3 regions of the Rothia sp. 11254D007BW genome follow, and region 3 is predicted to be linked to each of the others. Evidence: riboswitches for the same ligand, from Rfam matches in the RefSeq annotation. Region 3 holds a riboswitch; each other region holds the start of a gene.
The links. A riboswitch is a leader RNA that binds a small molecule or an ion and turns the genes downstream of it on or off. The one in region 3 is predicted to bind S-adenosylmethionine.

Region 1 (3,268 bases), 180 kb from region 3:
ACGAAGTCGGTGAAGGTGTTTTTCTTGGCCAGCTTCTTGCCCTCGGTGTACCAGGTGCGGCCCATTTCGCCGCCACCGCGGATGTGGGCAACGACGAAGATAACGCCGCGGTCCAGCACGCTGAGGCGGGCGGTGGAGAAATAGGGGTCCATGGAGGACTCATAGGACCCGTAGCCGTACTGAATCACGGGGTTTTCCTGGGCCTTATCGAGGTCGGCGCGGTGCATGACGGAGAGCGGAATCATGGCTCCGTCCGCTGCCGGTGCCCACATGCGGTAGGCGGTGTAGTTCTCGGGCTCGTAGCCGATGACGGGGGTGCGGCGGCGCAACACGAGGTCGTCGGTATCGGGGAAGTAGTCGTAGACGCTGCTGGGGGTGAGGTAGGAGGTGTAGTTCAGGCGGATGACCGGGGACATGATGTTCACACCGGAGAAGGCTGACGTGTAGAGCTCTTCGGTGAAGCCGCCGGGCTCGTAGAGGTCAATACCCTGGGGGTGGGCAGAAGCTGCCTGCTCAGCGAGAGCGGTACGCGGTGCAACGAATACCTTGACGGTGGTGTTCTCGCGGGCCATGAGCACAAGATGGTTGCGGGAGAACTTGAAACCCTCTAGGCGGACGTCCTCGCGGTGGGGAACCAGGGGAATCCAGCTAGCCTTGAAATCGGCAAAGGGCACGTACTCTTCCCGCAGGGGCGCCAGTACGATTTCACCGTTGGGGGCCTCGTGGTTATGGCCGATGACCAGATAGCCGGTGCCCTCCACGTCGATGATATCGGTGGAGTACTCGATACCGGCGTCCCGCTTCATAATGAGGGTGGGTTCTAGCTGACCAAGCTCATGAATGTTGATAATGCGGGTCTCTGAGTACTCAGAGTTGGATGAGGTAATGACCACGTGGGTACGGGAGGACGACATCCCAGCACCCAACCAGAGGCCGTTATCGTCTTCGCGGTAGAGGGCAAAATCTTCAGAGGCATTGGTGCCAATGGCGTGAGCGCGCACTTCGTAGGGGCGCCAGGACTCATCGGCTACCGAATAAATCAGGTGCTTGGCTCCAGAGGCGAAGAAGGCCCCTGCAAAGACGTCCTCAATTTTCTCTTCCAGAATCTCACCGGTATCGAGGTTCTTGAAGTACTGGGTGTAGCGCTCATCGCCTGAATCGTCCACACCGAAGGTCAGCAGGGAACCGTCGCGGGTGACCTGGAAGGAACCCAGGGAGAAGAAGGCCATATCACGGGCAAACTCGTTGCAGTCCAGCACCACCTGCTCGCCGTCGAGTGGTTCACCGGGGCGGACGACCGGCGGCCGGTAGCGCTCTTCCACACTGCCCTCGGTCAGGGCAGGGACGCGGCACATGACCGGGTACTGCTCACCGGCAACCGTGCGGTTAAAGTACCACCAGGCCCCGCGGCGGGAGGGCACCGACATATCGGTCAGCTGGGTACGCCCCTTAATCTCTTCAAAAATAGCATCGCGAAGGGGCTGCTGATCTTCAGTGACCGCCTCGGTAAAGGCGTTCTCAGCGCGCAGATGCTCTAGAACCTCATCGCTCTCTTTATCACGCAACCACTCATAGTGATCAATAAAAATATCGCCGTGATGGGTACGCTCAACCGGGACACGCTTGGCAAGAGGAGGAGTCAGAGACATCGTCAGCCCTTTCGTAATAACTCACTTCCCACCATTCTAAATGACGGCCATAGAACGTAACGTATGCAATACAAGGACACATGCTGAAACTTTAGAGCCCCATCTTGACGCTCCCCGGGCACTCAAGCCAGACTAGAGGCAGGTCAAGAGAACCAGCGCTAAGCCCCAGCTAGCTGGTCGGCAACCCTCCACTCGCGGTGGGGTGCCCTGGGTGAAGACCTGGCGTACCCACCGAGAACCAGGTACGCAAGCGCGGGACCGATGTGCCTCTATCTTCTGCGAGGGCATCAGATTCTTTTCCTCCTTACCCGGGCGGAAGATACGGCATGCGGCCCGTTTCAACTAAACACTGAGACAAACCTTCATTAAGGAGTAACCGCATGACCACCGAGAACACCGTTCCCACCCCCTCAAACCCCACCGGCTGGAAGTTCGAAACCCAGCAGATTCACGCGGGCCAGGAGCCCGACGCGGTAACCGGCGCTCGCGCCCTGCCCATCTACCAGACCACGTCCTTTGTCTTCAAGGACTCCGCCCAGGCAGCAGGCCGCTTCGCCCTCTCCGAGCTGGGCCCCATCTACTCCCGCATCAACAATCCCACCCAGGAAGCGGTCGAAAACCGCATCGCGGCCCTGGAAGGTGGCGTCGGTGCTCTGCTCCTTGCCAGTGGCCAGGCAGCCTCCACCTTCGCGATTCTGAATATCGCAGGAGCCGGTGACCACGTTGTTGCTTCCCCCTCCCTCTACGGCGGTAGCTTCAACCTGCTCAAGTACACCCTCAAGAACCTGGGTATTGAAACCACCTTCGTCGATGACCCCGCCGACCCTGAATCCTGGCGAGCTGCCGCCCGCGAGAACACCAAGGCCTTCTACGCAGAAACCCTGCCTAACCCCCGCGGCGATGTGCTTGATATTGAGGCTGTTTCGACCGTGGCTCACGAGGCTGGGGTACCGCTCATCGTCGATAACACCATTGCCACCCCCTACCTGCTCAACCCCATCAAGCACGGAGCTGACGTGGTCGTCCACTCAGCCACCAAGTACCTTGGTGGTCACGGCACCTCGGTCGGCGGCGTCATCGTTGATTCCGGCAACTTCGACTACGGTGCTTACCCCGACAAGTACCCCCTCTTCAACCAGCCCGACGAAAGCTACCACGGCCTGGTCTATGCCCGTGATCTCGGTGCAGATGGGGCTTTTGGGGTCAACCTCTCCTACATCCTCAAAGCCCGCGTCTCTCTGCTGCGCGACCTCGGCTCATCCATCTCACCGACCAACGCCTTCAATATTGCCATCGGTCTTGAGACCCTCTCCCTGCGCGTCGAGCGCCACGTAGAGAACGCCCTCAAGGTTGCCCAGTTCCTCAAGGACCACCCCCAAGTCGAATCGGTCACCTACTCCGGTCTACCTGATTCCCCCTACTACGACCTGGCCCAAAAGTACCTGCCCAAGGGGGCTGGCGCCGTCCTCGGCTTCACCCTCAAGGACGCCGACGCCGAAACCGCCCAGAAATTCGTGGACTCCCTCTCCCTCCACTCCCTGCTGGTCAACATCGGTGACGTGCGCTCGCTGGCCGTACACCCGGCGTCCACTACTCACAGCCAGTCCACCACCGAAGAG
Region 2 (3,268 bases), 180 kb from region 3:
TCTAACCGTCGGCACGGCATAAAGAAGATAAGGACGTCGCCCCGCACTCCCCTGCCCGTTGGCAGGAAGGTGCGGGGCGGCGTCCTTATCTCAGAAGAACTAGTGGCCTGCGGCCTCTGCCTTCTCCGCGTTCTCAATCGCTAGCTTGAGGAAGTCACGAGCCGGGGTGTCAGCAGCAGAGGGCTTGCCCGCGTAGGCGCCGCGGTACTTGGCAGCCGGGTGGCGCTCGTCCACATACTTGTTGCCCTCACCGAAGAGGCTCTCACGCAGGGTGGAACCCTCATAGGCGGTGCGGTAGCGGCCGCGCTTCTGCAGCTCGGGGACGACGAACTCAACGAAGTCCTCAAAGGAGCCGGGGGAAACATGGTAGGCCAGGTTGATGCCATCCAGGCCGCCCTCGTCAATCCACTTCTCCAGCTCATCGGCAACGGTCTGGGGGGAGCCCACCAGAACCGCACCCATACCGCCGGTAGCGCAGTGCTCGGCGATGTCCTTGCGGGTCCACTCCTTCTCCTTATCCTGCAGGGTGAAGGGGGTCAGGAAGGACTGGATAGACTCGGTCTCAACGTACTTGAGGGCCTCATCCTCATCGAACTGATCCAGGTCCAGGCCGCTCCAGCCGCCAATAATGCCCTGGGAAGCCTCAACATTCTGGTACTTGAGGTACTCGGCGTACTTGGCCTGGGCCTTCTCGTCAGTCTCGTCCACAACAACGGAGAGCATAGCCAGGATCTTGACGTCATCGCGCTTGCGGCCGGCCTTTTCAGCCTCAGAACGGATACGCTCGGTCAGAACCTTGGTCAGGTGGGGACGCAGGGCGGTGATAAAGATAGCCTCGGCGTGCTGGCCCGAGAAAGCCTGGCCGCGAGACGAAGCACCGGCCTGGAAAATCACGGGGGTGCGCTGGGGGGAAGGTTCACTCAGGGCGATGCCGGGAACCTGGAAGTACTTGCCCTTGTGCAGGATGGGGTGCACCTTCGAGGGGTCAGCGAAGATACCGTTTTCGCGGTCGCGGGGTACCGAGCCGTCCTCCCAGGAGCCCTCCCAGAGCTTGTAACAGACATCGAGGAACTCTTCGGCAATCTCGTAGCGCTCATCGTGCTCAATCTGCCCGGGCAGACCCTGGTTCTCAGCAGCAGACTGCAGGTAAGAGGTCACCACGTTGAAGCCCACACGGCCGCCGGTCAGGTGATCCAGGGTGGAGTAGGAACGGGCCAGAGTGTAGGGCTGGTTGTAGGTCACAGCGGCGGTCACGCCAAAGCCCAGGTGCTCGGTGACAGCGGCCATAGCAGAAATCTGCAGGAAGGGGTCACCCACAGGAACCTGGGCGCCGTCCTTCAGCACGGGAGCTACTGAATCCTTGTAGACATCGTAGACACCCACCACGTCAGCGATAAAGACAGCGTCGAACAGACCCTTCTCGCAGACCTTAGCCAGGTCGGTCCAGTACTTGATGGTGTTGTACTCATCCGCACGGTTGCGGGGGTGACGCCACAGGCCAAAGCTCTGGTGGCTAGTGGTGGTCATATCGAAGGCGTTGACGACGATGCGCTTCTTCTCGGTCATGAACCGGGCCCTTTCACAGGTGGTGCTTGGCCCCTCGCGCCCGTGCTGCCACCGGCGTCCTTACCCAAAAGTAAAAGGCGCCGAGCCTTCGCGAAGGTGGCGCCTGGTTGCGCCGTACTTGCATTACTGCCTGATCCTCATCTGGGGCACCCCGCTACGGGAGAGGGTTGCCGCCCAACTAGCCAGAGCTTCGCGTTGGGACTCTTGATCTTGAGATTTAGTGTAGCCCTCGCAGCCCGCCAAGAGGCAAGCATCTGAGGCTACGTTTCACATTGTGGCACGTGTTGAGCAGTGTTACGCTCACCTGCGAGTTCCGGTCAGTTTCACCCACTGCGTCACACTCGTAACCAGGCGAAATACCGCGTCATACTCTTGCCCGGCCGCGGCACCGGCCCCTAGCGTTGAGAGCGTCAACCATCCAGAGCGACCGAGAGACTTGGCTCAACGACGTCGCAGCAACCTCCCGCATTACAGGGGTCGGTGCTAACGCCAAGAGACGATGGAGAAAAGCATGAGCGCACCCACGCTAGAACGCACCCCCACCACCCTCACCGCCTGCGACATTGACTTCAAGGCCGTCGGCAAAACCTTCATCGGCGAGCGCGGCGAGACCCGCACCGTCCTGGAAAACGTCTCCTTCACCGCCTACCCCGGTGAGATTATCTCGATTATTGGCTCCTCCGGTTGCGGCAAATCTACCCTCTTACGGGCTGCCGCGGGCCTGGGCGCAGCGACCGCCGGTACCGTCACCATCGATGGCAGCCCGGTACGCGGCCTGGACTCCCGCGTGGCAATTGGCTTCCAGGAACCCCGCCTGCTGCCCTGGCGAACCGTTGAGAAGAATGTTGCCCTGGGGTTGCCCAAGGGAACACCCAAGGACGCCGCCCGCGAGCAGGTTGCCCGGCTTCTAGACCTCGTGGGGCTGGCAGACTATGCCCAGCACCGCCCCCGCGAGATTTCCGGTGGCATGGCCCAGCGCGCTTCCCTGGCCCGGGCGCTGGCGCGGAACCCCGGTGTCCTACTCTTGGATGAGCCCTTTGGCGCTCTGGACGCCCTGACCCGCATCAACATGCAGGACCTCCTGCTCGATATTCACGCCCAGGACCCGGCGACTATTCTGCTGGTCACCCACGATGTAGAAGAAGCCCTCTACCTCTCTGACCGGGTCATCGTGCTGGGCAAGCCCGAGCCGTCCGCACCGGCGACCATCGCCCGTATCGTCGATGTGCCCGACCACCGCCCCCGCGACCGCGGTAACCCGGCGCTTGCCACCCTGCGTAAAGAACTTTTGGCCGAACTCGGCGTCGAAGAACACTAGGAACATACATGTCACTCATTTCTCGTCTCACCACCACTTCTGCCCTGCTCGCAACCGGCACCCTACTACTGACCGGGTGCCTGGCAGGAGAAAACGCTTCTACCGCCGATACTTCTGCAGCAGCGGGCGACGCCACCGTCACCATCGACTACGCCACCTACAACCCGCTCTCCCTGATTATCAAGGAAAAGGGCTGGCTTGAGACCGCCCTACAAGAGCAGGGTAAGGACGTCGAGTGGGTTCAGTCAGCCGGTTCAAACAAGGCCAATGAGGCCCTGCGCTCCGGTGCGATTGACGTGGGTTCCACCGCGGGCTCAGCTGCCCTGCTGGCTCGCTCTAACGGCTCCCCCATTCAGGTGATTGACCTCTACTCCCAGCCCGAGT
Region 3 (3,268 bases):
CAGCCTTGAGAGCTTCGAGCCAGGTGCCGTAGCTGGTGTTATCTTCTGACACGATGACGCCGGGGGTCTGGGCAAGAGACTCAGCAAGGGGAGTTAGGCCGGTGTTGGCTTCGCTCATGGCCAGCTCAGCGCGGGTGGTGGAGTCAGGAATCCAGAGGTTGGTGGTTGCTGTGCCGCTGGTTGACTCGGTGAGTACATCGCTGGCGGTCTTATTGGTGGTGATGTCGAGGGTGATGCAGGTGTCCTCGTCCACGGGCATAGCCTTCAGCGCTGCTGCCATAGGTTCGGTGGTAGCCACGGTGACGGCCTGGGTGGTTGAGCAGGCAGCCGGAACGGTCTGGCCGCTGGTCGTTGACTGTTCCCTATCAGAGGTGATGTTGGTGTAGGCGATAGCGCCGCCGCAGAGCAAAATGACGGCTGCAGCGCCGGTTGCAATCCACTTGCGGCTATTCTTCTTCTGCTTCTCAATACGCTCTTGACGGCGCGATTTGGCGGTGTTCACCATGGGGTGGGTGCCTCTTCCCTAATGCTGTGCGGTGGGGTGTGCGAGCGGGGGTCCCTCAGCAGGTGCGACTGATGAGGCACTCGCATGCGCGGCTAACTACTGCTGGGTAGCGCCGCTGGTTCGCCCTTTAGTGTAGCAAGAAAGGGGTGTTGGTGACGGGGTTTATAGGACGGTGGTGGTGGGCTGCTGTGCTTTAAAATGGGAGGGTGCCGAAAGTCAGTGAAGAGTATATGCGTTCCCGTCGTGCCGAGCTTGTTGCGGCTGCCCGCGCTGTGTTTATGCAGAAGGGGTATCAGCAGGCGTCGATGAGCGAGGTGATTGCTGCCTCGGGCTTATCTGCAGGGGCGATTTATAACCATTTCTCGGGGAAAACAGAGATTATGGCTGCGGCTGCCCGGGTAGATCTCTCTCAGTTTGAGGTGCGTAGCGATGAGCTGCCCTGGGAGTTTGTGGAACGCTGTCTGGTGACCCTGCAGGCTGATGAGCAGCTGACTCGGTTTTTGGCGATTACCTGGGGAGAGGCCGTAACGGTACCTGAGGTCGCTGAGGTTGTTGATGAACAGCTGGGCCTCTTGCGTTCCCGCGTGGTGGCGAGCTACCGGGCCTGGGCTGCGACAGAACTAGATTTTTCCCCCTCGGAGCTAGAAACCTGGTTACAGATGCTGGGCTCGGCGGTCCTGTCTGTGCTGACCGGCTTTGTGGTGCAGGCCAGTACCGTGCGCGACTTTGACGCCGAAAGCTACTTCGAATTTGCCCGCACCATTTTGCGGCAGGCCTAGCCTCCCTTTTTCCTGCGCGGACGCCGGTGAGCTGCTCACCGGCGTCCGTTTGTCTTTGTCGTTGCATAAGGCGTCATAAAAAGTAAGACAGGACATATTAGGTCGCACAAGGTTAAAAAGTTGGTACAGCTTTCGCCTAACCCATAGGCTAGCAACATCACCATCAAGAGCGACCGAGAGATCTGGCTCGAAGACGTCGCAGCAACCAGCCCCACCGGGCACGGTGCTACCGCCAGAACCGATGGGTTCTCCGTTTCTCTCTGAAATACACCCACCCCTGATGCTATTCAGTGAGGCGGGATCCCCTCGCAATACTGCACTAAGTCATTGCAAGGAGACACATGATTTCATTACGGGATATCAGCGTCGAATATACCCGCGGGCCTGAAACGGTTCGAGCCGTTGACCGCGTCAACCTTGAGATAGCCCCCGGGTCTATTCAGGGCATCGTGGGGTTCTCTGGCGCGGGTAAATCTACCCTGCTACGCACCATCAACCTACTTGAACGCCCCACCAGCGGCACTGTAACGGTCAACGGTCAAAATCTCACCGATCTATCGGCCTCACAACTACGCCAGACCCGCCACAACATCGGTATGATTTTTCAGCATTTCAACCTGGTCGCTAACCTCACCGCCGTGAAAAACGTAGAGCTCTCTCTTAAGTTCGCAGGTATCCCACCGCGAGAACGGCGAGTGCGGGCACTGGAAGCTCTCAACATCGTTGATTTAGCCGATAAGGCTGACGCGTATCCAGGTCAGTTATCAGGCGGCCAGAAGCAACGCGTTGCTATTGCCAGAGCACTAGCAACAAAGCCAAGCGTCCTCCTCTGCGACGAGCCTACGAGCGCCGTTGACCCGCGCACCACAACCTCTATCCTCCAGTACCTACGCACGATTAATGCTGAGTTGGGCATAACCACCGTAATTGTCACCCACGAAATGAACGTCATCAGGGCTCTAGCCCATAACGTGGCTGTACTTGAAAATGGTCAGCTGGTAGAACGCTTTGACCTTTCCCGTCTTCTAGATCCAGCCTTCACCCCCACCAGTGAAATCGGGCGACTGCTACAAAATGACGACATCGTGCTTACAGACCCGACCTCACCCGCGCCCCCAGCGAACGCCCTTCTACAGGAGCTAACCCATGTTTGAGCGAATTATCGAAGTTTCGCCCGAAATCTGGTTAGCCCTGGGGCAAACACTCATTATGTTGTTGGTGGCTATTCCCCTGGCAGTCCTCTTCGGAACCCCTCTGGGAATCTTGCTCTACCTCATTGGTCCCAAGGGACTGCATCACAAGCCCATTCTCCACAAGGTTCTTGACACAGCCGTCAACATCGTGAGGTCCTTCCCTTTCCTCATTCTTCTTATTGCAATCATCCCGTTCACCCGTCTACTGGTAGGCACCAGCCTCGGTACCGCCGCAGTCTGTGTACCTCTTACCATCAACGCTATTCCCTACTTTGCCCGCTTTGTCGAACAGAATCTCACCCAGCTAGGCGATGGAACCGTTGAAGCAGCTCTTGCCATGGGCGCAAAAGCTCGACACATCATTACCGACGTCCTCCTTGTAGACGCCCGCCCTGCCCTGGTCACATCAATCACCATTATGACCGTCAGCTTTATCTCATACTCAGCTATGGCAGGCCTGGTAGGCGGGGGAGGCATCGGCGACTTCGCGATTCGCTACGGCTACTACCGCTACGAAACACCGCTCATGATTGTCGCCATCCTGCTCATGATTGCCCTCGTCTCTCTCGTACAGTTCAGCGGTTCTCGCCTATCTCGAGCCCTCGACAAGCGCTAAAAACAAATTTTTCACAGTCCAAGGGGACACCTATGTCAAAAACACACACCCCCAACCGTAAACGCCTGCTCTTGAGTGCTTTCGTTATGAATACTGGAAGCCACATCAGAGGCGGTCTTTGGCGACACCCCGAAGCCGAACAGCACCGATTCAACGAACTTGCTCTATGGCAAGA

Region 1: another riboswitch for S-adenosylmethionine. It lies ahead of ACEE43_RS05635 (O-acetylhomoserine aminocarboxypropyltransferase/cysteine synthase family protein); the one in region 3 lies ahead of ACEE43_RS06480 (methionine ABC transporter ATP-binding protein).
Region 2: another riboswitch for S-adenosylmethionine. It lies ahead of ACEE43_RS07250 (ABC transporter ATP-binding protein); the one in region 3 lies ahead of ACEE43_RS06480 (methionine ABC transporter ATP-binding protein).

The regions. Positions count from the first base shown of each region.
Region 1 is NZ_JBPWPK010000001.1:1,258,517-1,261,784, reverse strand. It holds gene ACEE43_RS05640 (S9 family peptidase) at 1-1,649, opposite strand, end outside; SAM riboswitch class IV at 1,791-1,908, shown strand; gene ACEE43_RS05635 (O-acetylhomoserine aminocarboxypropyltransferase/cysteine synthase family protein) at 2,030-3,268, shown strand, end outside.
Region 2 is NZ_JBPWPK010000001.1:1,616,882-1,620,149, forward strand. It holds gene cls (cardiolipin synthase) at 1-5, shown strand, start outside; gene ACEE43_RS07245 (LLM class flavin-dependent oxidoreductase) at 100-1,566, opposite strand; SAM riboswitch class IV at 1,676-1,776, opposite strand; SAM riboswitch class I at 1,978-2,072, shown strand; gene ACEE43_RS07250 (ABC transporter ATP-binding protein) at 2,078-2,884, shown strand; gene ACEE43_RS07255 (aliphatic sulfonate ABC transporter substrate-binding protein) at 2,893-3,268, shown strand, end outside.
Region 3 is NZ_JBPWPK010000001.1:1,441,353-1,444,620, reverse strand. It holds gene ACEE43_RS06490 (substrate-binding domain-containing protein) at 1-505, opposite strand, end outside; gene ACEE43_RS06485 (TetR/AcrR family transcriptional regulator) at 736-1,284, shown strand; SAM riboswitch class I at 1,442-1,532, shown strand; gene ACEE43_RS06480 (methionine ABC transporter ATP-binding protein) at 1,626-2,438, shown strand; gene ACEE43_RS06475 (methionine ABC transporter permease) at 2,431-3,093, shown strand; gene ACEE43_RS06470 (LLM class flavin-dependent oxidoreductase) at 3,126-3,268, shown strand, end outside.